One region of the Hydrogenophaga sp. PML113 genome, then DNA from elsewhere that is predicted to be linked to it. Evidence: riboswitches for the same ligand, from Rfam matches in the RefSeq annotation. Region 1 holds a riboswitch; the other holds the start of a gene.
What was found. Region 1 has a riboswitch for S-adenosylhomocysteine ahead of ahcY (adenosylhomocysteinase). Riboswitches for the same ligand answer to the same signal wherever they lie in the genome.
Positions count from the first base shown of each region.

Region 2: linked by a shared signal. The riboswitch ahead of metH (methionine synthase) and the one ahead of ahcY (adenosylhomocysteinase) in region 1 are both predicted to bind S-adenosylhomocysteine.

Region 1 is NZ_MIYM01000009.1:51,024-65,123, forward strand. It holds gene rpsI (30S ribosomal protein S9) at 24-416, opposite strand; gene rplM (50S ribosomal protein L13) at 427-858, opposite strand; gene BHU06_RS16900 (23S rRNA (adenine(2030)-N(6))-methyltransferase RlmJ) at 1,035-1,949, shown strand; gene paaA (1,2-phenylacetyl-CoA epoxidase subunit PaaA) at 2,077-3,087, shown strand; gene paaB (1,2-phenylacetyl-CoA epoxidase subunit PaaB) at 3,084-3,380, shown strand; gene paaC (1,2-phenylacetyl-CoA epoxidase subunit PaaC) at 3,380-4,219, shown strand; gene paaD (1,2-phenylacetyl-CoA epoxidase subunit PaaD) at 4,224-4,748, shown strand; gene BHU06_RS16925 (2Fe-2S iron-sulfur cluster-binding protein) at 4,751-5,857, shown strand; gene BHU06_RS16930 (septal ring lytic transglycosylase RlpA family protein) at 5,877-6,254, opposite strand; gene metF (methylenetetrahydrofolate reductase [NAD(P)H]) at 6,319-7,149, opposite strand; gene BHU06_RS16940 (TlyA family RNA methyltransferase) at 7,146-7,901, opposite strand; gene ahcY (adenosylhomocysteinase) at 8,004-9,434, opposite strand; S-adenosyl-L-homocysteine riboswitch at 9,500-9,591, opposite strand; gene BHU06_RS16950 (HAD-IIB family hydrolase) at 9,687-10,487, shown strand; gene BHU06_RS16955 (MFS transporter) at 10,484-11,710, shown strand; gene BHU06_RS16960 (hypothetical protein) at 11,840-13,006, shown strand; gene BHU06_RS16965 (hypothetical protein) at 13,094-13,474, shown strand; gene BHU06_RS16970 (hypothetical protein) at 13,535-13,876, opposite strand.
Region 2 is NZ_MIYM01000008.1:26,761-40,860, forward strand. It holds gene BHU06_RS15670 (CmpA/NrtA family ABC transporter substrate-binding protein) at 1-1,241, shown strand, start outside; gene ntrB (nitrate ABC transporter permease) at 1,244-2,113, shown strand; gene BHU06_RS15680 (ABC transporter ATP-binding protein) at 2,172-2,978, shown strand; gene cynS (cyanase) at 3,044-3,487, shown strand; gene BHU06_RS15690 (hypothetical protein) at 3,646-3,885, shown strand; gene BHU06_RS15695 (pirin family protein) at 3,901-4,773, opposite strand; gene BHU06_RS15700 (RNA methyltransferase) at 4,852-5,928, shown strand; gene BHU06_RS15705 (hypothetical protein) at 5,885-6,925, opposite strand; S-adenosyl-L-homocysteine riboswitch at 7,063-7,159, shown strand; gene metH (methionine synthase) at 7,192-9,936, shown strand; gene BHU06_RS15715 (hypothetical protein) at 10,003-11,562, opposite strand; gene BHU06_RS15720 (YifB family Mg chelatase-like AAA ATPase) at 11,559-13,091, opposite strand; gene BHU06_RS15725 (P-II family nitrogen regulator) at 13,378-13,716, shown strand; gene BHU06_RS15730 (ammonium transporter) at 13,753-14,100, shown strand, end outside.

The DNA.
Region 1 (14,100 bases):
CTGGGGGCGTTTCGCGAAGGCGATCAGCGCTTGCTGAACTGCTTGCGGCGCCGCGCGGAGCGCAGGCCGACCTTCTTGCGTTCCACCTCGCGGGCGTCGCGGGTCACGAAGCCGGCTTGCGACAGCGCGGGCTTGAGGCTCGCGTCGTAGTCGATCAGTGCGCGGGTGATGCCGTGGCGCACCGCGCCGGCCTGGCCCGACTCACCGCCACCGTGCACGTTGACCTGGATGTCGAAGGTCTCGACGTTGTCGGTCAGCACGAGCGGCTGCTTGGCGATCATGATCGAGGTCTCGCGGCCGAAGAACTGCTGGATCTCCTTGCCGTTGACCGTGATCTTGCCGCTGCCCTTCTTGAGGAACACGCGGGCGACGCTGGATTTGCGACGGCCGGTGCCATTGTTCCATTCACCAATCATTCAGGGCTCCTTAGATGTCCAGCGTTTGCGGCTGCTGAGCGGTGTGCGGGTGCTCCGCGCCGCCGTAGACCTTGAGCTTCTTGATCATGGCGTAGCCCAGAGGACCCTTGGGCAGCATGCCCTTGACGGCCTTCTCGAGCGCGCGGCCGGGGTGCTTGGCCTGCATGTCGCGGAAGTTGGTCGCGTAGATACCGCCCGGGAAGCCCGAGTGGCGGTAGTACATCTTGTCGGTGGACTTGGTGCCGGTCACGCGCAGCTTGGCTGCGTTGATGATGACGATGTAGTCACCCGTGTCGACGTGAGGCGTGTAGATGGCCTTGTGCTTGCCGCGCAGTCGGAGAGCCACTTCACTGGCAACTCGTCCGAGGACCTTGTCGGTCGCGTCAATCACAAACCACTCGTGCTTCACGTCAGCGGGCTTGGCGCTGAACGTTTTGGTCATGTTGAACCTGATAGCGAGGGTTTGGCGGCCCTTTTCCACGGTCGGCGGTTCTCTGGTGGAACCCTCTTAGGTGGAGGTTTGAACTTCGCCGCGGGGCCACAGGAAAACGCTGCGAAGCCCGCCATTGTACGAAATCGGCGCCGGGGCGGCAAATCCGGCGCTACCATCGCCGGCCCATGTTCTCCTACCGCCACGCCTTCCACGCCGGCAACCACGCCGATGTGCTCAAGCACATGGTGCTGATCGCCACCCTGCGCCACCTGCAGCTCAAGGAGCCGGCCATCACCCTGGTCGACACCCACGCAGGCGCGGGCCTGTACCGGCTGGACGGCGATTTCGCCGACAAGGGGGGCGAGGCCGAGCACGGCGTGGTGCGGCTCTTCGCCGCCTGCCGGCCGGCCACGGGCTCGCCGACCGCGCAGGCGACACCGCCGATCGACGACTACCTCGACCTCGTGGCCGGCTTCAACCCCTCGGGCGCGCTGCGCGTCTACCCGGGCTCGCCCTTCGTGGTGCAGCGGCTCATGCGCCACGAGGCGCGCGACCGGCTCAAGCTGTTCGAGCTGCACCCGACCGACGGCAAAACGCTGTCGGCCAACATCGCCCAGCTCGATGCCGGCCGCGCGGTGGTGGTCAAGCGCGAGGACGGCTTCGAGGGCCTCAAGCCCCTGCTGCCCCCGCCCGCCGACGCCAAGGGCTCGCGCCGGGCGATGGTGTTGATCGACCCAAGCTACGAGATCAAGAGCGATTACGCCAAAGTGAGCGCCTGCATACAAGATTCACTGAAGCGCTTCGCCACCGGCACCTACCTGGTCTGGTACCCGGTGATCCCGCGCGCCGAGGCCCATGACCTGCCGCGCAAGCTGCGCGGCCACGCCCAGCGCGCCGGTCGCCCCTGGCTGCACGCCACGCTGGCCGTGGGCCACCCGCCCCTGGGCCCGGACGAGCGCCCGGGCCTGACGGCCAGCGGCGTGTTCGTGATCAACCCGCCGCACACCCTGCACGCCGGGCTGGCCGAGGCCCTGCCGCTGCTGGTGGGCGCGCTGGGCCGTGGGCGCGGCCAAGGCCACACGCTGGAACACTCGGGCTGAACCGCGCGGCCCGGCGCGGACGGGCCCCGGCCCCCATCCATCGCGGCAAAAAAAAATTAACCGACCGGCCGGTCGGCTAACTTGGTACACTGCGCGGCCAGAGCCCCACCCGCCGAGGAGACCGCGCATGTACACGCAATCCTTCAACGTGCCCGACGGCACCGCCCCCGGCCCCCAGGCCGTGCCAGCCGCCGCCGACCCCGCCCTGCAGGCCCACTTCGATGCCGTGATCGACGCCGACGGCAAGATCGAGCCGCGCGACTGGATGCCCGAGGCCTACCGCAAGACCCTGGTGCGCCAGATCAGTCAGCACGCGCACAGCGAGATCGTGGGCATGCTGCCCGAGGGCAACTGGATCAGCCGCGCGCCCAGCCTCAAGCGCAAGGCCATCCTGCTGGCCAAGGTTCAGGACGAGGGCGGCCACGGCCTGTACCTCTACAGCGCCGCCGAGACCCTGGGCACCAGCCGTGACCAAATGGTCGACGCGCTGCACAGCGGCCGCGCCAAGTACAGCTCCATCTTCAACTACCCCACCCTCACCTGGGCCGACGTGGGCGTGATCGGCTGGCTGGTGGACGGCGCGGCGATCATGAACCAGATCCCCCTGTGCCGCTGCAGCTACGGCCCCTACGCGCGCGCCATGATCCGCGTCTGCAAGGAAGAGAGCTTCCACCAGCGCCAGGGCTACGAGTCGCTGCTGACCATGATGCAGGGCACGGACGAGCAGAAGGCCATGGTGCAGGACGCGGTGAACCGCTGGTGGTGGAAGTGCCTGGCCATGTTCGGCCCGCCCGACGACAACAGCCCCAACAGCGTGCAGGGCATGCGCTGGGGCATCAAGCGCATCAGCAACGACGCGCTGCGCCAGAAGTTCGTCGACGCCACCGTGCCGCAGGCCGAGGTGCTGGGCGTCACCCTGCCCGACCCCGAACTGAAGTGGAACGCCGAGCGCGGCCAGCACGACTTCGGCGCCATCGACTGGGACGAGTTCTGGCAGGTGGTGAACGGCAACGGCCCCTGCAACAAGGAGCGCCTGGCCACCCGCGTGAAGGCCTGGGAAGACGGCTCCTGGGTGCGCGAGGCCGCCCTGGCCCACGCGCGCAAGCAAGCACAACGCACCATGAAGGAGGCCGCATGAGCACCCCGGCATTGAAGGAATGGCCGCTGTGGGAGGTCTTCGTCCGCAGCAAGCAGGGCCTGGAGCACAAGCACTGCGGCAGCCTGCACGCCAGCGACGCGCGCCACGCCCTGCAGATGGCGCGCGACGTGTACACGCGCCGCCAGGAAGGCGTGAGCATCTGGGTCGTGCCCTCGGCCAGCATCACCGCGAGCGAACCGGATTCGAAGGACGCCTTCTTCGATCCCGCCGCCGACAAGGTCTACCGCCACCCGACCTTCTACGAGATCCCGGACAAAGTGGGGCACATGTGATGAGCTCGGCGCCTGTTGACTATGTGCTGCACCTGGCCGACAACGCCCTCGTGCTCGGCCAGCGCAACGCCGAGTGGTGCGGCCACGGGCCCATCCTGGAAGAGGACCTGGCCCTGGCCAACCACGCGCTCGACCACCTGGGCCAGGCGCGCCTGCTCTACCAGCACGCGGCCGCGCTCATCAACGCCGACCCCGCGCAGGCCAAGCGCTTCGCCCACCTGCAAGGCGCGCGCGCCGATGGCGCCCTGACCGAAGACAGCCTGGCCTACTTCCGCGCCACGCACGAGTTCCGCAACTTCACCCTGCTGGAGCTGCCGCACCACGGCCCGCTCGCCGGCCCCGCGCGCGCCGACCGCGACTTCGCCACCACCACCGTGCGCAACGTGCTCTACGCTGCGCTCATGAACCTGTGGTGGGAGCGCCTGCAGGCCAGCGCCGATCCGCAGCTCGCCGCCATCGCGGCCAAGTCGCTCAAGGAGGTGCGCTACCACCTGAGCCACGCCGGCGACTGGCTGGTGCGCCTGGGCGACGGTACCGATCAGAGCCGCGCGCGCGCGCAGGCCGCGCTGGACCACCTCATGCCGCACACCCAAGAGTTCTGGACCGGCGACGAGGCCGAGTCCGCCGCCGTGGCCAGCGGCACCGGCGTGGCCCTCGCCGAACTCAAGCCCGCCTGGGATGCGCTGGTGGACGAGGTGCTGGCCGAGGCCACGCTGCGGCGCCCCGCCGACGGCGGCTACGTGACGCAGGGCAAGCGCGGCCTGCACTCCGAACACATGGGCTTCCTGCTCGCCGAGATGCAGAGCCTGGCGCGCGAGCACCCCCAAGCCGTGTGGTGAGGCCATGGACGCGGCGCTGCGCGACCCCCCTTCGCTGGACGCCGTGCGCGCGGCCATCGCGCACCTGAGCGACCCCGAGATCCCCGTGGTGAGCCTGGCCGAGCTGGGCATCCTGCGCGAGGTGCGCCTGGGCGGGGACGGCGTGGCCGAGGTCGTCATCACGCCCACCTACAGCGGCTGCCCCGCCATGGGGCAGATCGAGGACGACATCCGCGCCGCGCTGCGCGACAGCGGCATCGCCGCGCGCGTGGTGACGCAGCTCTCGCCCGCCTGGACCACCGACTGGATGGCGCCCGCCGCGCGCGAGAAGCTGCGCGCCTACGGCATCGCGCCACCCAATGGCCGCGCGGCGCAGGCCGGCGCCCAGGTGGTGGGCTTCGCGCGCCGCGCCGCCAGCCAGCCCGTGCCCTGCCCGCGCTGCGGCTCCACCCACACCACACAAACCTCGCCCTTCGGCTCGACCGCGTGCAAGGCGCTTTACCGCTGCCTGGACTGCCTCGAACCCTTCGACCTCTTCAAGCCCTACTGACCATGAGCACCAGCCCCCGCGGATTCGTCGAGCTGCCCATCGCACGCGTGAGCCCCGAGGCCGCGGGCTCGGTGGCCGTCACCCTGACCGTGCCCGCCGAGCGGCGCGGCGCCTTCGCCTTCGAGCCCGGCCAGTTCCTCACGGTGCGGGCGCTCATCGACGGCCAGGACGTGCGGCGCAGCTACTCCATCAGCAGCCCACGCAGCCTGTACACCCGCAAGGGCGAGCTCACGCTGGGCATCCGCCCGGTGGAGGGCGGCGTGTTCAGCCACTGGGCCGCCATGCAGCTCAAGGCCGGCGACACGCTGCAGGCCATGCCGCCCGACGGCCGCTTCACCGTGCACCGCCCGCGCGCCCTGCACCGCGTGGGCTTCGCGGCGGGCTCGGGCATCACGCCCATCCTGTCCATCATGACGAGCACGCTGGAGGAATCGCCCACCGCCAAGTTCACGCTGGTCTATGGCAACCGGCGCATGGCCAGCGTGATGTTCAACGAGGCCCTGCAAGACCTGAAGGACCGCTACCGCGACCGGCTCACGCTGATCCACATCCTCTCGCGCCAGGCGCAGGAGGTGCCGCTGCTCGAAGGCCGCATCGACGGCGATAAGGTGCGCGCCCTCATCGCCGCCCTGCTGCCCGTGCCCAGCATGGACGAGGTTTTCGTCTGCGGCCCCGAAGCCATGATCGAGGCTACCGAGCAGGCCCTGCTGGGCGCCGGCGTGAAGCCCGAGCGCATCCACACCGAGCGCTTCACCTCGCCCACGCTGGAGGCCCTGCCGCGCGGCGAGCGCGAGCGCGTGCAGCTGGGCCGCGCGCCCCAGGCCGAGGGCGAGGTGGCCCTGACCGTGGTGCTCGACGGCAAACCGCACGAACTGCGCATGGGCCGCGACCAGCGCGTGCTCGACGTGGCGCTGGAGGCCGGTCTGGACCTGCCCTGGTCGTGCCGCGGCGGCGTGTGCTGCACCTGCCGCGCCAAGGTCATGGAAGGCCAGGTGGAGATGGAAAAGAACTTCACGCTGGAGCCCTGGGAAACCGAACAGGGCTTCGTGCTGAGCTGCCAGGCCCGCCCCACCACCGACCGGGTCGTCGTCAGCTACGACGAGCGCTGAGCGGCCACCGCCGGCCCGCTCAATCGGTGTAGAGCACCACGGGCGCCACGCCCGCGCGGATGAGGCCGATGCGCTCGGCCGCGGCGCGGCTGAGGTCGATCACGCGCCCCGGCGCGAACGGCCCGCGGTCGTTGATGCGCACCACCACCGCCTGCCCCGTGGCCAGGTTCTCCACGCGCACGCGCGTGCCGAACGGCAGGGTCTTGTGCGCGGCGGTGAGTTCGTTCATGTCGAAGACCTCGCCGTTCGCGGTGCGACGGCCATGGTGCGGCTCGCCGTACCACGAGGCGTTGCCGCGCCCGATCTCGCGCGCCTCGTGCGCGGCCGGACCGCCACCCGACGGCGCGTCCGCGCCCCAGTCCTCGCCCGGCGGCCCGCCGCGGCTCGCGCAGCCCACGAGGGCGACGGCGAGCACGGCCAGGGCGGCAAGGCGGGTGGGCGTCATGCGGGTCAAGCGGTGATCAGCGGGTGTCGAGGCGGCGCAGGATCTCCAACGTCGCCGCGCTCTGGTTCATCGTATAGAAGTGCAGGCCCGGCACCCCGCCGCGAAGCAATTGCTCACACAACGACGTGACCACGTCGAGGCCGAAGGACTTGATCGAGGCCGTGTCGTCGCCATAGGCCTGCAGCCGCAGTCGGATCCAGCGCGGGATCTCGGCCCCGCAGGCGTCCGAGAAGCGCATCAGCTGCGTGGAACTGGTGATGGGCATGATGCCGGGCACCACCGGGATGTCGGCGCCCAGGGCGCGCGCCTCCTCGACGAAACGGAAGTACGCATCGGCGCTGTAAAAGTACTGCGTGATCGCCGAATGCGCGCCGGCGCGGACCTTGGTCGCGTAGGCCTTGAGGTCGGCCTCGGGCGAGCGGGCCTGCGGGTGCACCTCGGGATAGGCCGCCACCTCCAGGTGGAAGTCCTCGCCGGTTTCGGCGCGGATGAAGGCCACGAGGTCGCTCGCGTAGTGGAACTCGCCACCCAGTCCATAGCCGCTGGGCAGGTCGCCGCGCAGCGCCACCAGGCGCTTGACGCCCATGGCCTTGAGCTGCGCCAGCTGCTCGCGCACGCCGGCGCGCGTGGCGCCGATGCACGAGAAGTGCGAGGCCGCGTCCACGCCCTCGGCGAGGATCTCGCGCACGGTGCCGAAGGTGCCCTCCTGCGTGGAGCCGCCAGCGCCGTAGGTGACGGAGCAGAACAGCGGCGCGCGCGCGTAGAGCTGCTGGCGCACGGCGCGCAGCTTCTGCGCGCCCTCGGGCGTCTTGGGCGGGAAGAATTCGAAGCTGATGGGCAGGTTCATGCCGGTTTCCGAATGAAGACGAAGAATTCGCGGTTGCCATCGCCACCGGCGATGGGGCTGTCGAAATAGTCGAGCGGCTCAAGGCCCAGGCCTTGCAGCGCGGTCGTGATGCGCTCGCGCACCCGCGCGTACGACGCGGCGTCCTTCACCAGGCCGCCCTTGCCGATGTCTTCGGGCTGCAGCTCGAACTGCGGCTTGACGAGCATCAGGCCCTGGCCGCCGGGCTTGAGCAGCGGCGCCAGCGCGGGCCACACCAGCGTCTGCGAGATGAAGGACAGGTCGCCGACGATCAGGTCGAAGGGCGGCTCGGCCCCGGCCTCGCGCAGGCGCTGGGCCGTCAATTCGCGCGCGTTGCAGTGCTCGATGGCGATCACCCGCGCATCCCCGCGCAGACGGGTGTTGAGCTGGCCGCTGCCCACGTCCACACCCACCACCTGGGCCGCGCCGCGCTGCAGCAGGCAGTCGGTGAAGCCGCCGGTGCTCTGGCCCACGTCGAGCGCGCGCAGGCCACACGGCTCGACGCCGGTGTGCGCCAGCGCACCCTCCAGCTTCAGTCCGCCGCGCGAGACATAACGCGCCTCGGCCGCGTCCAGCAGTTCGACCTGGGCGTCCGCGGGCAACTCGTCGCCGTTCTTGGCCACGGGCCGCCAGCCGCCGCCGGCGCGCCAGCGCACGCCAGCCGCGATCAGCCGCTGCGCCTGCGAGCGCGACGCCGCCAGACCACGCTCGACGAGAAGTTGATCAGCACGCACGGTGGAGCGCCAAGACCCGAACCGAGGATGCCGCGGAACCGGCTTGGCCGGGCCGCAGGCATCGCCCCCGGAAGGGGGTCGCGCGAAGCGCGGCGGGGGTGATCAATACCGGTACGTGTCCGGCTTGTACGGGCCTTGCTTGGGCACGCCGATGTAGGCGGCCTGCTCGTCGCTCAGCTCGGTCAACTGGGCGCCGACCTTCTTCAGGTGCAGACGCGCCACCTTCTCGTCCAGGTGCTTGGGCAGCACGTAGACCTTGCCCACGTCGTAGCCCTCGGGGTGCGTGAACAGCTCGATCTGTGCGATGGTCTGGTTCGCGAAGCTGGAAGACATCACGAAGCTGGGGTGGCCGGTGCCGCAGCCCAGGTTCACCAGCCGGCCCTTGGCGAGCAGGATGATCTTCTTGCCGTCCGGGAAGATCACGTGATCCACCTGGGGCTTGATCTCTTCCCACTGGCACTTCTCTTCCAGCTTGGCGACCTGGATCTCGTTGTCGAAGTGACCGATGTTGCAGACGATGGCCTGGTCCTTCATGGCGGCCATGTGCTCGAAGGTGATGACGTCGCGGTTGCCGGTGGTGGTGACGAAGATGTCGGCCTTGTCGGCGGCGTATTCCATGGTCACCACGCGGTAGCCTTCCATCGCGGCCTGCAGGGCGTTGATGGGGTCGATCTCGGTCACCCACACCTGGGCGCTCAGCGCGCGCAGCGCCTGGGCCGAGCCCTTGCCCACGTCGCCGTAGCCGGCCACCACGGCCACCTTGCCGGCGATCATCACGTCGGTGGCGCGCTTGATGCCGTCCACCAGCGATTCGCGGCAGCCGTAGAGGTTGTCGAATTTGCTCTTGGTGACCGAGTCGTTGACGTTGATGGCGCGGAACATCAGCGAGCCCTTGGCCGACATTTCCTTCAGGCGGTGCACGCCGGTGGTGGTCTCCTCGGTCACGCCGATGATCTGCGCGCTCTTGCGGCTGTACCAGGTGGCGTCCTCGGCCAGCTTGGCCTTGATGGCCGCGAACAGGATGCGCTCTTCCTCGCTGCCGGGCTTGGCCAGCACCGAGCGGTCTTTCTCGGCCTGCTTGCCCAGGTGCATGAGCAGCGTGGCATCGCCGCCGTCGTCCAGGATCATGTTGGGGCCTTCGCCTTCCGTGCCCTTGGCGCCGAAGTCGAAGATGCGGTGCGTGTAGTCCCAGTAGTCGACCAGGGTCTCGCCCTTGACGGCGAAGACCGGCGTGCCGGCGGCGGCGATGGCGGCGGCCGCGTGATCCTGGGTGGAGAAGATGTTGCACGAGGCCCAGCGCACCTGCGCGCCCAGGGCTTGCAGCGTCTCGATGAGCACCGCGGTCTGGATGGTCATGTGCAGCGAGCCGGTGATGCGCGCGCCTTTGAGCGGCTGCTTGGCCGCGTACTCCTCGCGGATGGCCATGAGGCCGGGCATCTCGGTCTCGGCGATCTTGATCTCTTTGCGGCCCCAGTCGGCCAGGCCGATGTCGGCGATCACGCAGTCGGCGGCGGGGTTGATTCGTGCATTCATGTGGCGCTCCAAAACGTTGAAAGCCACCGCACAGGAAGGGAGATGAAGGAACCCATCGCACGTGCAGTGGATGAGCGTGGTTGCCGGTTGAAGGGTCCGAGCCTCACGCCCGCGGCCCGCTCGGTGCGGGTGGGGCGCTGCAACGCTCCTCGGATGGGGCGCGATTCTACCCGGCCTCTTTTCTGGCGTGGGGATATCCCCTCCCAGTGGCACCACGCTGGTGCGGCCCCTGTGAGAAACTGCCGCCCCTCCATGCAACCCACCCCGCTGGCCGATTGGCCCCCGCACGAGCGCGCGCGCATCCATGGCGTGCTCACCGACATCGACGACACCCTCACGGCCGAGGGCGCGCTGGCGCCCGAGGCGGGGGCGGCGCTGCACCGCCTGCGCGCGGCCGGCCTGCCGGTGTTCGCCGTCACCGGCCGCCCGGCCGGCTGGAGCGAACCCTTCGCGCTGAGCTGGCCGATCGACGCCATCGTGGCCGAGAACGGCGCCGTGGCGCTGTGGAACGACGGCGGGCGCCTGCACAAGGCCTATGCGCAGGACGCGGCCACCCGCGCCGCGAACCTCACCCGCCTGCGGGCCGCCGCCGCGCGCGTGCTGCGCGAGCTGCCTCAGGCGACCCTGGCCACCGACAGCGCGGGCCGCGAAACCGACATCGCCATCGACCACAGCGAGCACGCGCACCTGGGCGAAGCCGATATTGCGCGCGCGCTCGCCATCCTGCGGGACGAAGGCCTCACCGCCACCGTGAGTTCCATCCATGTCAATGGCTGGATCGGCGCGCACGACAAGCTCAGCGGCGCGCGCTGGATCCTGCGCGAGCGCCTGGGGCGCGACCTCGACGCCGAGATCGATCACTGGGTCTACGTGGGTGACTCCACCAACGACGCCGCCATGTTCGCGCGCTTCCCGCACAGCGTGGGCGTGGCCAACATCGCGCGCTTCTGGGCGCAGCTCGCGCACCACCCGCGCTACGTGGCGCCGCGCGAGCGCGGCCAGGGCTTCGCCGACGTGGCCGAGGCCGTGCTCGCGGCCAGAGGCCAGTCATGAGCGAACTCCCGCTGCCCGCCGGCGGCCGAGCGCCCGCCGCGCCGCCGGCCCACGCCCGCCTGGGCCTGGTCGCCATCTTTGGCGCCACCTTCTTCGAGCTCGTGGGCTACTTCATGCTCACGCCCCTGCTGCTGCTGCGCCTGAAGGACGGCGGCGAGTCCACCGCCCTGGCCGGCGTGTTCGCGGCCAGCGGCTGGTTCGGCATCTTCCTCATGGTGCCCTTCGCCTCGTCCGTCACGCGCGCGCTGGGCAGGCGGCCCACGCTGTGGCTGTCGGCGCTCATTCCCACGCTGGCCACCATGGGCTTCGCGCTCTCGTCCTGGCTGCCGCTGTGGTTCGGGCTCAAGCTCATCGCCGGCATGGCCTCGGGCCTGCGCTGGGTACTGGCCGAGGCCATCGTGGCGGAGTTCGCGCCGCCCGGCCAGCGTGGCCGCTACGTGGGCATCTTCGAAACCCTGGTCGGCGTCACCTTCGTGCTCGGCCCGCTGATGCTGGCCTGGGTGGGGCCGCAGAGCGACACCGCGATCTGGCTGGCCTTCGGCTGCATGGCCATCGGCCTGGCCTGGAGCCTGCTGATCCCGCGCGTGCCGCCCGCGGCCGACGCGCACGAGGCCCGCGTGGGCCTGGGCGGCGTGTGGCACGCGCTGACCGCGCACCCGCTGATCATGACGGTGGGCTTCGTCGGCGGCTTTTTCGAAAGCGGGCTCACGTCCATCCTGCCGCTGTATGGCCTGGCCCTGGGCCTGGGCGCGGTGGTCTCGGCCCTGCTGGTCTCGGCCAGCGGGCTGGGCAGCGCGCTCATGATGCTGCCCGCCGGCGTGCTGTCCGACCGCCTGGCGCACCACCCGCGCCAGCGCTGGGGCGACGAGCGCGCCGCGCGGCTCCTGCTCATGCGCGGCTGCGCCTGGATCACACTGCTCGGCACGCTGCTGATCCCCTTCGTCGCGAACACGCCCTGGCTGGCCGCGCCCGTGGCCTTCGTGTGGGGCGGCGCGGGCGGCTGCCTCTACACGCTGGCGATGATCGACATCGGCTCGCGCGAACAGGGCATCACCCTGGTGAACAGCACGGCCGTGCTGGTGATGAGCTACACCCTGGGCGGCGTGCTCGCGCCCGCGCTGGGCGCGGCGGCGCTGCAGTGGTCGCCCACGCTGGGCTTCCCGGCGCTGCTGGTGGGCGTGGCGCTGCTGGGGGTGTTCCTGCTGCGGCGCCAGCCGGCCTGAGCTCGCGCTTCGATCGCACGAAGCGGCCGGGCGGCGCCGCGGTCGGAGAGGCGTCCTTGAGGATTTCGCGCCGCGGCGGCCGCCACCGAGAGGGGTTTTCCACTCCGCAGCGCCACGCGCGCCCTCTCCATGATCCCCCGCTCCAACCCCAAACAATACAAGCTCGATGCCGCGCTGCCCGGCCAGGCCCAGGTGACGCCCCTGCGCCAGGTGGTCGAGGCCGCGGTGACCAAGACCGAAAAAGACCAGCAGCCGCGGGTGCTCTACCTGAAGACCACCGCCCCCTCGTCCGATCGGACCGCGCAGCCTTACATCACCACCAAGTTCGACTCTCGGCACGAAGACCCGCAGATCCGCGCCACGCAGCCCCGCAAGCTCAAGCAGACCCAGCAGCAGGGCGCCACCGCGCAGCTGAAGGACCTGACCACCTTCTGGCTCCAGCTGTCTTCGGCGCCGCGCGACGCCCAACGAGCGGCCCGGGATCTCGACAGGCTGTGCAACAGCGACAGCACCCAGGTGTTCGGTCTGCCCTGCACCCCCGAACTGCTGCGGCAACTGAAGCGGATGGAAAGCGGCCAGCGCTCGATGGCATCGACGCCACGGCAGCCGACCGCGCACACGCCCCGATCGAACACGGACAGATCGCCACGGCACCAATCGACGGATGACGAGGAGAGCAGCACCGCCTCACAAACGGCGGTCTCGCTCAGCGAGGAGGGCTCGCCCCCCAACACGGGCGGCACGCCCAGAAAGCCCAAAACCAACCGGGTGGCCCGGCTGCCGGTCAAGCAGGTCGCCCGACAAAACCTGAACCCGATCCGAAAGACGTACCTGGAGCAACAGCAGCAGATACGGGAGCAGGCGCTCCTCGAGCTTCAAGACCTCATGTTCCCCCCGGAAAAATCCATCTCATCGCCCCGCACCCCCGCCAGCGCCCCCGCCCTGCAACTGCCGCTCTTGCCTGTGGGCCGGGACAGGCCATCGGCCATGGGGTCTTCCCGGGAGCCCTCCCCACCAGCCGCCCAGTCGGATCGACCCAAGTCGAACGTCGAGCCCATCCCGGAGGACGGCCTGCGGACCAGCAAGTCCCAGTCGACGCCCACCAGCCCCACCTCGCCCGACCAGCCTCAGCCGACCAGCCCCAGAGCCCCGCTGAAGCAGCAGCGCATGCCACGGCCCAGCCTTCGGGCCAAACAGCCCCCGCCGACACCGCAAGCCACGCCAGGGTCGCCATCGGCGGACCCGGCATCGCCCACCCCGGCGACCCGGCCCGAGCCCCTGCTCGAAGAGCAGTGAGCCCGCGTGCCGCATGGTGACAAGCCCCCATGCGATCCTTGAGGCCGCCGGCCGGGCCCCACGCCCGCCCCGGCCGAAAGGAGTCCCATGCCCATCCCCTGGATCGCCGCGCTGAAGATCATCCCCTGGGGCGACGTGATCGAACACGCGCCCAAGGTGCTCGCGGCCGCGCGCAAGCTGCTCGACAAACAGAAAGCGCCCAGCGCCCCCCCGCCCGTGGGCACGCCCCTGGACCCGGCCGCCGAAACACCCAGCCTGGGCGAACTGCACAAGCGTCTGATCGAAGCGCGCCAGCTCATCGACCAGCAGGCCACCGCCCAGCAGCAGATGGCCCAGACCCTGAGCGAGCTGGCCGAGCAGAACGCGCGCCTGGTGGAAGCGGTGCAGCTGCTGCGCGTGCGCACGCGCTTGCTGATCGGGGTGGCGGTGCTGCTGGCGGTGGGCCTGGGCGTGCTGCTGGCGCGCTGAACGCGGACGCGGCCCCCCCCTCGCCTCGACCCCGCGGCGAAAAGAGGCGTCGGATGGGCGCTAGGCCAAAGGCCCCCTGGCCGCGGGCCGATCCACCTCGATCGCCGCATCGCAGCCCACGCCGGCGGCGATCCAGCGCCGCGCCAGGCGCCGCAGCAGCGGCGCTGCCCAGGCCCAGCGCGGGCCCAACACCCCTGGCGCGTCGCTGATCGCGCCGCAGCGGTAGAGGCCCGCCGCACCGTCCCAGCGCAGGGCGTCGCAAGCGCCCGTGCGACGGCGCGATATCACGCGTCCCAAGGGGCAGGGCTCGGCCAGGCAGCACACGCCGCAGCCATTGCAGGGCGCGCCCCACGCGGGCTTGGCCGGCGCGGCGGGGTGGATGTGGATGGTTTGCAGGGGCATGGGTGGCGAGGGACGCCGGCCGGCGGCGCTGGCCCCGCATCATCGCGCCTGTTCGACGCTGTGCGCGATGGGCCATCGCCAACAGGCCGACACGCCATCAGACCGGCACGCCAACAGGCCAACGCGCCCAACGGCCATTCGGCCAGGCCCGGAACCCGGCAGCGGGTCCGAGCACTCAGTCCGCACCTTCCTGACTGCCCGGCACCACGCCCGTCCCGACCATG
Region 2 (14,100 bases), on a different contig from region 1:
GCGACTTCATCGAGGCCACGCTGGTGAAGGCACTGTTTCCGCAGGATGCGGTGCGCCGGCGCTTCCTTCGCGCCGTGGGCAAGGGCACGGCCATGGCGGCCATCGCCAGCGTGCTGCCCATCGCCAGCCTGCAGGCCATGGCGCAGGAGAAGGGCCGGCTGGAGAAGACCGATCTCAAGATCGGCTTCATTCCCATCACCTGCGCCACGCCGCTGATCATGGCCCACCCCCTGGGCTTCTATCAGCGCGAAGGCCTCAATGTGGAGGTCATCAAGACGGCGGGATGGGCGCTTATCCGCGACAAGATGATCAACAAGGAGTACGACGCCACGCACTTCCTGTCGCCCATGCCGCTCGCCATTTCCCTGGGCGTGGGCTCCAATGCCACGCCCATGAACGTGGCCACCATCCAGAACACCAACGGCCAGGCCATCACGCTGCACGTCAAGCACAAGGACAGGCGCGACCCGAAGCAATGGAAGGGCTTCAGGTTCGCCGTGCCCTTCGAGTTCTCGATGCACAACTTCCTGTTGCGCTACTACGTGGCCGAGCACGGGCTCAACCCCGACACCGACATCCAGATCCGCGTGGTGCCGCCGCCCGAGATGGTGGCCAACCTGCGCGCCGGCAACATCGACGGCTACCTCGGCCCCGACCCGTTCAACCAGCGCGCGGTGTACGACGAGGTCGGCTTCCTGCACGTGCTCACCAAGGACCTGTGGAACGGCCACCCCTGCTGCGCCTTCGGCACCAGCGCCGAATTCATCCGCCAGAACCCCAATACCTTCGCGGCGCTGTACCGCTCGGTGCTCACGGCCGCGGCCATGGCCCGGCAGCCCAAGAACCGCGAGCTCATCGCCAAGGTGATCTCGCCGCAGGCCTACCTGAACCAGCCCGAGACCGTGGTGGCCCAGGTGCTCACCGGTCGTTTCGCCGACGGCCTGGGCAAGATCCAGAACGTGCCCGACCGCGCCGATTTCGATCCCATGCCCTGGCAGAGCATGGCGGTGTGGATGCTCACGCAGATGCAGCGCTGGGGCTACATCAAAGGCGAGGTCAACTACCACCAGATCGCCGAGCGCGTCTTCCTCATCACCGACGCGCGCCGGCACATGAAAGCGCTCGGCCAGGACTTCAAGGCCGGGCCGGGCTACGGGAAGCACACCATCATGGGCAAGGTGTTCGACCCGGCCAGGCCGAAGGATTACCTCGACAGCTTCGCGGTCCGCAAGGCGGCTTGAGCATGAAGGCGCTGAACCTGAACCTGCGCGCCGCGCTGGTCTCGCTGCTGCTGCTGGTGGTCTTCGTCGGCGCCTGGCAGATCGGCACGGGCGGCGGGGGCGCGCCCTCGGCCGCCGCCCCGCTCACGCCGGAAGAGCTGGAGTACGCCAAGCTCATGGGCAAGGACCCGGGCGCGGCCGTGGTCAAGTCGGACGGCTTCCCGCCCCCGCTGGCGGTGGCCGAGGCCAGCTGGAAGCACTTGTCCGATCCCTTCTACGACAAGGGCCCCAACGACAAGGGCATCGGCATCCAGATCGCGCATTCGCTGGCGCGCGTGGGCCTGGGTTTCGCGCTGGCCATGCTGGTGGCCATCCCGCTGGGCTTTCTCATCGGCATGTCGCCACTCATGAGCAAGGCCTTCGATCCCTTCGTGCAGGTGTTGAAGCCCATCAGCCCCCTGGCCTGGATGCCGCTCGCGCTCTACACGCTCAAGGACAGCAATGTCAGCGGCATCTTCGTCATCTTCATCTGCTCGGTCTGGCCGATGCTGATCAACACCGCCTTCGGCGTCGCCTCGGTCAAGCGCGACTGGCTCAACGTGGCCGCCACGCTGGAGGTGAACCCGCTGCGCAAGGCCTTCCTGGTGGTGCTGCCCGCCGCCGCGCCCACCATCCTCACGGGCATGCGCATCAGCATGGGCATTGCCTGGCTGGTCATCGTCGCGGCCGAGATGCTGGTGGGCGGCACCGGCATCGGCTATTTCGTGTGGAACGAGTGGAACAACCTCTCGCTCACCAACGTGATCTTCGCGGTGCTGGTGATCGGGGTGGTGGGCATGCTGCTCGACCTGATGTTCGCGCAATTGCAGCAGGCGGTGACCTATGTGGAGTGACGGCCGGCAACAGGGCGTCGCAGCCGCGACACGCGCCACACAAGCACAAGGCAATTCCATGAGCGCCCATTCCCGCGCCTTCCTGCAGGTCGAGCGCCTCGCCAAGGCCTACCAGGCCGACAAGCCGGTCTTCGCCAACGTCGACTTCGGCATCGACCGGGGCGAGTTCGTCTGCATCATCGGCCACAGCGGCTGCGGCAAGACGACCATTCTCAATGTGCTGGCCGGCCTGGACACGGCCAGCGCGGGCCACGCGTTCATGGACGGCCGCGAAATCGCTGGCCCCAGCCTGGAGCGCGGCGTGGTCTTCCAGGGCCACGCGCTCATGCCCTGGCTCACGGTGCGCCAGAACATCGCCTTCGCGGTGAAGTCGCGCTGGCCCGACTGGAAGAAACCCGAGGTCGAGGCGCAGGTCGAGAAGTACGTGGCCATGGTGGGCCTGAGCCCGGCCATCGACAAGAAGCCCTCGCAGCTGTCGGGCGGCATGAAGCAGCGCGTGGGCATCGCGCGCGCCTTTGCTATCCAGCCCAAGATGCTGCTGCTCGACGAGCCCTTTGGCGCGCTGGACGCGCTCACGCGCGGCACGATCCAGGACGAACTCCTGGGCATCGTGCGCGAGACGCGGCAGACCGTGTTCATGATCACCCACGACGTGGACGAGGCCATCCTGCTGGCCGACCGCATCCTGCTCATGAGCAACGGGGCCGAGGTGGATGGCGCTTACCGGCCGGGCGGCCTGGCCGAGGTGGTGGACAACCCCTTGCCGCGCGAGCGCACGCGCACCCAGCTGCACCACCTGGACGGCTACTACGCCCTGCGCAACCACATCGTCGACTTCCTCGTCTCCCGGGCGAAGGCGCATTGACCGGCGACACCCCGCAGCCCCCGCTCCAACCCTTTCACCCCGCCACCACAACGAGACCACCCACCATGAGCCGCATCGAAGTCACCGAGAAGATCATCGCCACCAAGGTCAGCAAGGGCCTGAAGTGGGAGGACGTCGCCAAGAAAGTCGGCCAGTCCAAGGAGTGGACCACGGCCCTGTGCCTGGGTCAGATGACCGCCACGCCCGCGCAGGCCAAGGTCCTGGGCAAGGTCTTCGGCCTGACGGCCGAGGAGCAGAAGTGGCTGCAGGTCGTGCCTTACAAGGGCTCGCTGCCCACCAGCGTGCCCACCGACCCGCTGATCTACCGCTTCTACGAACTCATCAGCGTCTACGGCACCACCTTCAAGGAGCTCATCCACGAAGAGTTCGGCGACGGCATCATGAGCGCGATCGACTTCAAGATGGACATGAAGCGCGAGAAGGACCCGAACGGCGACCGCGTGAACATCGTGATGTCGGGCAAGTTCCTGCCGTACAAGCAATATTGACCCCGCGGTGCTGCGCGCCTGCCCCTGGAAAGGCGGCACCAACGGCCCGTCGGAGCCGGTTCCGTGGTGTCTCCGGAGCGGGCTGTCGCGGGCGAGGCGTGCGTGGTGAACCTTGGAGGCCCTTCGGTTACCCACCGGCTCGTTCCCGGCGAGCCGACATGTACTGCCGCACCCTCAAGTACCGCGATCCCTACGGCTGCTTCTCCATCCTGGTGGAGGAGCGGCCCGACGGTTCGCTCACGCTCTGGGAATTCGACGTGCCCGGCAACGGCATGCGCCGCCGCCACGTGATCGACAAGGTGGCCGACAGCCTGGCGCGCGAGGGCCGGCCACTGCGCGTGGTGTGGGGCGCGGCGCGGGTGCAGCGCAGGAAGGCGGACGACCCGTACGGGTCTTAGGCCGGCCTGCGCGGCCTAGGCCTTGGGCAGCGGGATCCACTCCTGGTCGTCTCCCGGCGGCAGCGGGATGCGCCCGGCGGCCCAGTCCGCCTTGGCCTGCTCGATGCGCTCCTTGCGTGAGGACACGAAGTTCCACCAGACGTGCCGCTCGCCCAATGGCTCGCCACCGAAGACCATCAGCGTGCTCGGCACGCGCGCGGTGACGAGCGCGTCGGCGTCGTCGCCGAACACCAGCAGCTGCCCGGGGCGGTAGACCTCGCCCGCGTACTCGATCTCGCCGCGCGCCACGTACACCGCCTGTTCGCGGTGGCCGCCGGGCAGGGCCAGGCTGGCGCCGGCCTGCCATTCGGTGTGCAGGTAGAACAGCGGCGAGTGCGTGCGCACGGGGCTCTTCAGGCCATAGGCCTCGCCCGCGATCAGGCGCATCCACACGCCGTCCCGTTCGCGCACCGGCAGCTCGCTGGCCGGGTAGTGGGTGAAGGCCGGCTCGGTTTCCTCGTCCCGCTCGGGCAGCGCCACCCAGAGCTGCATCAGCTCCAGCCCGCCGCCCGCGAAGGAATCGGGGTGGGTGAAGCGCTCACTGTGCGAGATGCCGCGGCCGGCGGTCATCCAGTTCACGTCGCCGGGCACGATGTCTTGCACCACGCCCAGGCTGTCGCGGTGCTTGATCTGTCCGCTGAGCAGGTAGCTCACGGTGGACAGGCCGATGTGCGGGTGCGGTCGCACGTCGGCCGCGCGCGTGTCCTCGGCCGCCAGCGTCACGGGGCCGGCGTGGTCCACAAAGATGAAGGGGCCGACCATGCGGCGTTTCGCGTAAGGCAGCACGCGCCGCACCGTCAGGCCGTGGCCCAGGTCGGCGGCGCGCGCGTCGATCACCATTTCCAGCATCGGGGTCTCCTTGGTCGTGGCCGGCCATTGTCGACCGGGAGCGGATGCCCGGGTGCCGTGCGCGACAATGCCCGCCCCATGCAACTGAGCGAACTGCGCCAACGCCTCACCGCCCTCGGGGCTGGGCCGCTGCATGCGCAGCGCGTGCTGCGCCACTGGCTGCACGCCCTGCCGGCCGACGCCGGCCGGCGCAAGCCCGAGCACCACTTCCCCAAGGCCCTGTTCGAGGCCCTGCCGGCGCTGCGCGAGGAACTCGCCGGCCTGGCGCGCCTGCAGGCCGAGCACCCGGGCGAGGACGGCTCGGCCCGCCTGCTGGTGGCCCTGCGCGACGGCCAGACCGTGGAGAGCGTGCGCCTGCCGCGCGGCGGCCTGTGCGTGTCCACCCAGGTCGGCTGCGCCGTGGGCTGCGCCTTCTGCATGACCGGCACCGGCGGCCTGCTGCGCCAGCTCGGCAGTGCCGAGATCCTGGCCCAGGTGGCGCTGGCGCGCGCCGGCCGGCCGGTGAACAAGGTGGTCTTCATGGGCATGGGCGAGCCCGCGCACAACCTGGACGCGGTGCTCGAGGCCATCGAGCTGCTGGGCACCGTGGGCGGCATCGGCCACAAGAACCTGGTGTTCTCCACCGTGGGGGACGAGCGCGCCTTCGAGGCCCTGCCGCGTGGCGCGGTCAAGCCCGCGCTGGCGCTGTCGCTGCACACCACCAAGCCCGATCTGCGCGAGCAACTGCTGCCGCGCGCGCCGCGCCTCACGCCCACCGAGCTGGTGGAGCGCGCCGAGGCCTACGCGCGCGCCACCGGCTACCCGGTGCAATACCAGTGGACCCTGCTGGACGGCGTGAACGACGGCGACGATGAAATCGACGGCATCGTGCGCCTGCTCGGTGGCCGCTACGGCGTGCTCAACCTCATTCCCTACAACGCCGTCGACGGTCTGCCGTTCCAGCGCCCCGCGTGGGAAAAAGCGGCCGACATCGCGCGCCGCCTGCACCGCCAGGGCATCCTCACCAAGCTGCGCCACTCGGCCGGGCAGGACGTGGACGCGGGCTGCGGCCAGCTGCGGGCGCGCTCGCTGGACACGGGCGAGCGCGTGGTGGCGCTGCGGCGGCGGGCCGTCAGCGGACCGTCTCCATTTCTTCCATCAGCAGGCGCGCCGTGAGCCGTGCTTGCGGCGTGTTCTTCAGGCCGGGCTCCAGCGGGCGGCCTTGCTCGACCCATTGCAGGGTGAAGCGGAAACTCTCCAACGCCTCGTTGTCGAGCATGGCGGTGAACTGGGCGAGTTCCTTGACGGTGGTGTCGGGGGTGACCGTCAGAAAGTTCGAGATGCCGAGCCCCTTGAGCCGCTGGCCAAAGATGTCGACAAACGCCTGGCCCAGCCGCGGTGGCGATGCGTCGGCCGTCGTGGCGGGCGGGTCGCTCAGCTCGATGAAGCGCATCGGATCGGTGCTTGTGCGCCGGGTGTAGGGCGGGTCCCCGAGCGCCAGTGCCTGCTGACGCTCCACGCGCCGGGTTGTTTCGTGCGGCCCGTGCCTGGCCGGCGCCTGGGCGTTCAGTGCCGCCAGCAGCTGCTGGGTGGAGGCCTCATGCCCCCAGTCGCGGTTCAAGCGGTACTTGAAACGTTCCCGCTCCAAGGGCTCCAGCGATCGAATGAGGTCCGCGATGGTCGGGATGTCCGCGCTGTCCTTGACCTGGTCCGCCGTGGCCGCGTGGCCCAGCGCGCGAAGGACGGTCCTGGTGGTGGGAACGCGGCCGCTCGGCGGGTCGATCAGTACTTTGAGGTCTTTCAGGAACGCGGTGTCCAGCACCACCTGATGGCCCGTGGTCACGCGAGACCAGATCGAGTCCAGGGCTTCCTTCACCTCCGTCGGGTAGGGGCGATCCGCAATGAAGCGGCGCGCGAGGGTCCGCACCAGCCGTTCCGCGGCGTCCGAGGCGCTGGTGGTGGTGCCCTTCGCGTTCTTGGGGGTGACCGACAGGCATTGCGTGCGCTCGCCCTTCGGCCCGGTCTTGTTCTTGATGAGGAGAATGGTCGGCCCCGTCCGCCAGCCCTTGTTGACCGACTGGCCATACGCATACAGCTGCCGCAGGTCAAACGTCTCGCCATCGGGGCAGAGCGCCTGTGTTTTGCCGGGGCGGGGGGTGGACAGAGCAATCATGGCGCCAATGGAGAGAAACGGAGGGGGTGGGGGCCTGAACGCGTGCTCAGTAACGCCCGGAAGCCCCAGGGCGCCAGCCAAATGGCTGTTCAGGCCGAACGGACGAGGGGTTTGAGGCCTGTCGCTAAAATCCCTGCTCTCTCAAGGAGCGTTGCAGCGGCCAGCCCAGGGCCTCCCGGGTCGGGGCCGTCAGGCTTGAGTGGGCTGGACCGGCCCCAACGACGCTCACCAGCTCGGTTTTTTCGCAAACAACCCTGGTGAGCCGCATGTCCTCCGAGACCTCCTCCGCCCCCGTTTCCCCCGCCGTTCGCCCGATGCTGCTGTCGGGCCTGGAGCCGCTCGCCATCGGCGCGGGCAGCCTGTTCGTCAACGTCGGCGAGCGCACCAACGTCACCGGCTCCAAGGCCTTCGCGCGCATGATCCTCGAGGGCCGCTTCGAGGACGCGCTGGCCGTGGCGCGCCAGCAGGTGGAGAACGGCGCGCAGATCGTCGACGTCAACATGGACGAGGCCATGCTCGACAGCGAGGCCGCCATGGTGCGCTTCCTCAACCTCATGGCCGGCGAGCCCGACATCGCGCGCGTGCCGGTGATGGTGGACAGCTCCAAGTGGAGCGTCATCGAGGCCGGCCTGCGCTGCCTGCAGGGCAAGGGCGTCGTCAACTCCATCAGCATGAAGGAGGGCGTGGAGGAGTTCAAGCGCCAGGCCCGCCTCATCAAGCGCTACGGTGCGGCGACCGTGGTGATGGCCTTCGACGAGACCGGCCAGGCCGACACCTACGAGCGCAAGATCCAGATCTGCGAGCGCGCCTACCGCATCCTGGTGGACGAGGTGGGCTTCCCGCCCGAGGACATCGTCTTCGACCCCAACATCTTCGCCATCGCCACCGGCATCGAGGAGCACAACAACTACGCGGTGGACTTCATCAACGCCACGCGCTGGATCAAGCAGCACCTGCCGGGCGCGAAGGTCTCGGGCGGCGTGTCCAACGTGAGCTTCAGCTTCCGCGGCAACGACCCGGTGCGCGAGGCCATCCACACCGTCTTCCTGTACCACGCCATTCAGGCCGGCATGGACATGGGCATCGTCAACGCCGGCATGGTCGGCGTGTACGACGAACTGGAACCCACGCTGCGCGAGCGCGTGGAGGACGTGGTGCTGAACCGCCGCCCGGACGCCGCCGAGCGCCTGCTCGAGATCGCCGAGAGCGCCAAGGGCGCGGCCAAGGACGATTCGCAGAAGAACGCCTGGCGCGAACTGCCGCTGCGCGAGCGCCTGTCGCACGCGCTGGTGCGCGGCATCAACGACTTCATCACCGAAGACACCGAGGCCATGTGGCGCGAGATCGAGGCCGGCGGCGGGCGCCCGCTGAACGTGATCGAAGGCCCGCTCATGGACGGCATGAACGTCGTGGGCGATCTGTTCGGCCAGGGCAAGATGTTCCTGCCCCAGGTGGTCAAGAGCGCGCGCGTGATGAAACAGGCCGTGGCCTACCTGCTGCCCTACATCGAGGAAGAGAAGAAGCGTCTGGAAGCCGCCGGCGGCGACGTGCGCTCCAAGGGCAAGATCGTCATCGCCACCGTCAAGGGCGACGTGCACGACATCGGCAAGAACATCGTCACCGTCGTGCTCCAGTGCAACAACTTCGAGGTGGTGAACATGGGCGTGATGGTCCCGTGCCACGAGATCCTGGCCAAGGCCAAGGTCGAGGGCGCGGACATCGTGGGCCTGTCGGGCCTGATCACGCCCAGCCTGGAAGAGATGCAGTACGTGGCCAGCGAGATGCAGAAGGACGAGCACTTCCGCATCAAGAAGATCCCGCTGCTGATCGGCGGCGCCACCACCAGCCGCGTGCACACGGCGGTGAAGATCGCGCCGCACTACGAGGGACCGGTGGTCTACGTGCCCGATGCCTCGCGCAGCGTGAGCGTGGCCCAGGGCCTGCTGTCGGACCAGGCCACGGCCTACATCGCCGAGGTCAACGCCGACTACGAGCGCGTGCGCCACCAGCACGCCAACAAGAAGCAGGTGCCGCTGTGGCCGCTGGACAAGGCGCGAGCCAACCGCACGCCCATCGAGTGGGGCGGCTACACCCCGCCCGTGCCCAAGTTCATCGGCCGGCGCGTGTTCAAGAACGTGGACCTGGCCGAGCTCGCGAGGTACATCGACTGGGGTCCCTTCTTCCAGACCTGGGACCTGGCCGGTCCCTTCCCCGAGATACTGAAGGACGAGGTGGTGGGCGAGGAGGCGCGCCGCGTGTTCAGCGACGGCAAGCGCATGCTCCAGCGCATCATTGACGGCCGCTGGCTCACGGCCAGCGCGGTCATCGGCCTGTACCCGGCCAACTGCGTGAACGACGACGACATCGCGCTCTACGCCGACGAGTCGCGTGAGCGCCCGGTGCTGGTGTGGCACGGCCTGCGCCAGCAGACCGAGAAGCAGGAGATCGACGGCGTGATGCGTCCCAGCCGCTGCCTGGCCGACTTCGTGGCGCCCCAGGGCGTGGCCCCGGACTACGTGGGCCTGTTCGCGGTGACGGCGGGCCTGGGCGTGGAGAAGAAAGAGAAGCAGTTCCTCGACGACCTCGACGACTACTCGGCCATCATGTTCAAGGCCCTGGCCGACCGCCTGGCCGAGGCCCTGGCCGAGCAGATGCACCACCGCGTGCGCACCGACCTGTGGGGCTACGCGCCGAACGAGGCGCTGAGCAACGAGGAGCTCATCAAGGAAAAGTACCAGGGCATCCGCCCCGCGCCGGGCTACCCGGCCTGCCCGGACCACACCGTCAAGCGCGGCCTGTTTCGGCTGCTGCAGGCCGAGGAGATCGGCATGGGCCTGACCGAAAGCCTGGCCATGTCGCCAGCGGCCAGCGTGAGCGGCTTCTACCTGAGCCACCCGCAGAGCACCTACTTCAACGTCGGCAAGATCGGCGAGGACCAGCTGGACGACCTGGCCCAGCGCAGCGCCGTGGCGCGCGCGGACCTGCAGCGCTGGCTGGCGCCCAACCTCTGACCCCCGGCGCGCGGGCCGCCGCGCCCCCGCTCGCGCGGGTCCCGGCATTGCCCGGCGCACCGGGGGTCAGCCGGTGCCATCCCCGGCGAGACCGCGCAGCCAGTCCATGACCTCAGGCGGCCGGTTTCGCGCCAGCCGCGCCAGGGCGGCCAGGCGCCGGACGGCCTCGCCGTCCCCGCTCAGCGACAAGGCGTCGAGCACGCCTCCCAGGATCGGGTCGGGCATGTCGTGGATGGCCGTGAGGCTGGCCGTTTCATGGGCGCCCAAGGAACACCCGGCCAGCCGCTTGAGGGCGTGGAACACCGGCTCGGGCAGTGCCATGGCCTGAAGGTCCCGCGCGAGATCGGCCAGGTCCTGTTCGGTGTAGGGGGTGTTCTCCGGCGTGTCGCTGGGGGCGCCCCAGTTCCACCGCGCGGCCGCCGGCCAGTGGGCCACCACAATGGCCTTCAAGCCCGGGGCCACCGCCCGGGTGCGCGCGCCGAGGATGGCCTTGGCCGCGACAAAGGCGAAGGCCTTGGCCGCGGGCGGGTAGAGCCGGCCCAGGCACGCCAGCACGCCCAGCAGCTGGCGCGGGGTGCTGCTTCGAAGGAAGGCCACGACTTCCCGTTCGGACCCGCAGGTCGCGAAGGCGCTCAGGGCCCGGCTTACCGCCGGCGGGTCCAGCCGCGGGTCGGCGCACGACAGGGCCGATGGATGGGCGCCGGCCAGGGCCAGCAGGTAGCGGGCGGCGCCGGTGGCGTGCATCAGTGGCGCGGACATGACGTCGGGCGCGGTGGCTGGGACGCTGGGCGTCAGAGGGCCGCACGCCTGCACCAACAGGCGCCGCAGACCCAGCGCTGCCCCGGGGTGGATGCCCCAGAGCCAGCTCAGCAGCGCGTCCGTGTCCTGCGTGGTCGAGAAGGTCGCCAGCCACCGTCGCAGCGGTGCGATGCCTTGGCTGCCGCGGGACAGGTGAGACAAGGCGGTCCACAGCCTGGCGCTCAGGGGAATGGGCTTGCAGCTCATGATGTGCCGGGCCGCGCCGACGACGTGCTGGGGGTCGGGCCGCGCGGGCGGGGTCGCATCGACATGGCCGGTGCGCGCGGGGTTCGCCGGCGCCAGGTGTTGCTCGACGTGCCGCTTGATCGCGCTGAGCGCCTCCCTGGCCCCCGGGCGCCGTTCGTAGGCGTCGAAGCAGCGATCGAATCGATCCAGGAACCGCTTCACACAGCGGTCCAGGTGGGGCCTCACCTCGGCGGGGCAGTCGGCGCGGGTGGGCAGGTGTTCGAGCAGCAGGTGCAAGTGGTCGGCGAGTGTGTCGTTTCTGCATGACGCGGGCAGGGCCGCCAGCAGCAACGGGGCGAACGCGGGGCGTGTCTGCGGGGGCAGCTTGCCCAGGAACACCAGCAGGCTGTACTGGCCCGCGCAGTCGGGGCTGGCGTGGGCTTGCGCGTCGAAGAACACCTCCACCAGGTCCGCGGTGCTGTTGCAGTCCTGCAGCTGGAGCTCCGTGTAGGCCGTGTGGCTGCCGCTGTGGCCGATGCAGGCGTGCACCGCGTTCAGCAGCGCCTGTGGTGAGGCGGGCGTGGTGTCGATGCGCCGCTGCCCTCCCGTGACGGGGCCGCAAAACCCCCCGACGCGCTTCATGCGAACGCCCCCAGCACGCGCCGGTACTGCACCGCCTCCGCCACGTCGGCGGCGCCCACGCGCTCGTGCCCGGCCAGGTCGGCGATGGTGCGGGCCACGCGCAGCGCCCGGTGCGTGCCGCGCCCGCTCCAGGCCAGGCGCACGGCCGCCGCGTGCAGGAACTTCAGCGCCGCCGGCTCGGCGCGCGCGTGCTCCTCGAGCGCGCCGCCCGCCAGCGCGCGGTTGGGCTGGCCCTGGCGCCGCAGCGCCAGCGTGTGCGCGGCCACCACGCGCTCGCGCACCGCGGCGCTGCCCTCGCCCGGCGGTCCCTGCAGCAGCTGCCCGCCGGGCAGCGCGGGCACCTCCACCTGCAGGTCGATGCGGTCGAGCAGCGGACCGCTGAGCCGGCCCTGGTAGCGCTGCACCTGCTCTGGCGTGCAGCGGCAGGCGCGCACCGGGTGGCCGCGGTAGCCGCAGGGGCAGGGGTTCATGGCGGCCACGAGCTGGAAACGCGCGGGGAACTCGGCCTGCTGCGCCGCGCGCGAGACGCGGATGCGGCCGGTCTCCAGCGGCTCGCGCAGCGCCTCCAGCGCGTGGCGCGCGAACTCGGGCAGCTCGTCGAGGAACAGCACGCCTTGGTGGGCGAGCGAGATCTCGCCCGGCCGCGGCGGCGAGCCCCCGCCCACCAGCGCCACGGCGGAGGCGCTGTGGTGCGGCGCGCAGAAAGGCCGCTCGCCCCAGCGCGCGGGATCGAAGCGCCCGGCCAGCGAGGCCACGGCCGCGGCCTGCAGGGCCTCGTCGGTGGCCATGGGCGGCAGCAGCCCGCCCAGGCGCTGCGCCAGCATGGACTTGCCGGCGCCCGGCGGCCCCACCAGCAGCAGGCTGTGGCCGCCGGCGGCCGCGATCTCCAGCGCGCGGCGCGCCGCCACCTGGCCTTTCACGTCGGCAAGGTCGGGTCCCCCGGGTGGCGCCGGGACGCTGTCGCGCGGCTCCAGCCGCGCCCAGCCCGCGTCGTCCTGCGTGGCCGGCTGCTCGCGCCGCAGGCGCGCCACCACATCGATCAGGTGGCGCGCGCGCACCACGTGGGCGCCGGGCACCAGGGCGGCCTCTTCGGCGCTGCCCGGCGGCAGCACCAGGGTGCGGGGCGCCGCGTCCTGCGCGAGGGCCAGCGCCATGGCCAGCGCGCCGCGCACCGGGCGCAACTCGCCGCCCAGGGACAGCTCGCCCGCGTACACGCCGCGCGCCAGGGGTTCGGCCTCGATCTGCCCGCTGGCGGCCAGGATGCCCAGCGCGATCGGCAGGTCGAAGCGCCCCGAGTCCTTGGGCAGGTCGGCCGGCGCCAGGTTCACGGTGATGCGCTGGCTGTGCGGAAACTCCAGGCCGCTGTTGGCGATGGCCGCGCGCACCCGCTCGCGCGCTTCCTTCACTTCGGTGTCGGCCAGGCCCACCAGCGTGAAGCTGGGCAGGCCGTTGGCCAGGTGGACTTCCACGCTCACGGGCCGGGCGGCCAGCCCCTGCAGCGCGCGGCTGTGCACATGCGCCAGCGCCAGGGGTGTTCTCCCTGTTCAGGTGCGCGGCCGCCGGCGGCGGCCACGGGGCGGCCGATTCTGCGGGCGCCGCTGGCACGACACCGGTGGGGGTGTCGGGCGCCGGCCCGTCCCCGATTCGGCGCATATGGCACCGCGGTGGTGCGTCGAGGCCCCCCTGGGGTGCTGCGGCGCGGGCGGGGCCTCATCCTGGTGCCGACCGCCCCAGGGGCCCGCACCCGGGCGCTCCGGGTTGGCACACAAGCTGCTAAGGCAGACACCAGATCAACCAACCCCTGGAGGGATCGTCGTGAAAATGGTTTCAGCCGTCATCAAGCCGTTCAAGCTGGACGAGGTGCGCGAGGCGCTCTCCGGCGTGGGCGTGCAGGGCATCACCGTCACCGAGGTCAAGGGCTTCGGCCGGCAGAAGGGGCATACCGAGCTCTACCGCGGCGCGGAGTACGTGGTCGACTTCCTGCCCAAGGTCAAGATCGAAGCGGCCGTCGCGGACGACCTGGTCGAGCGCGTCATCGAGGCCATCGAAGGCGCCGCGCGCACCGGAAAGATCGGCGACGGAAAGATCTTCGTCTCGCCCCTCGAGCAAGTGGTCCGCATCCGCACCGGCGAGACCGGCAACGAGGCGATCTGACCCAGCCATTCCCTGAACCCAACCGAGTCCATCCAAATGAAGAAACTCCTGGCTTCCCTGTTGCTGGGCCTGGGCCTGGCGATCGGCGGTGGCGCAGCCATCGCGCAGTCGACCACCGAGGCCGCACCGGCCGCTGCCGCTCCCGCGGCCCCCGCCGCTGAAGCGCCTGCGGCCGCCGCGCCGGCCGCCCCCGCCGCCGAGGCCCCCGCCGCCGAGGCCCCCGCCGCCGCCCCCGAAGCGCCCAAGCTCGACAGCGGCGACACCGCGTGGATGCTGACCTCCACGCTGCTCGTCATCCTGATGACCATCCCCGGCCTGGCCCTGTTCTACGGCGGCCTGGCGCGATCGAAGAACATGCTGTCGGTGCTGATGCAGGTGATGGTG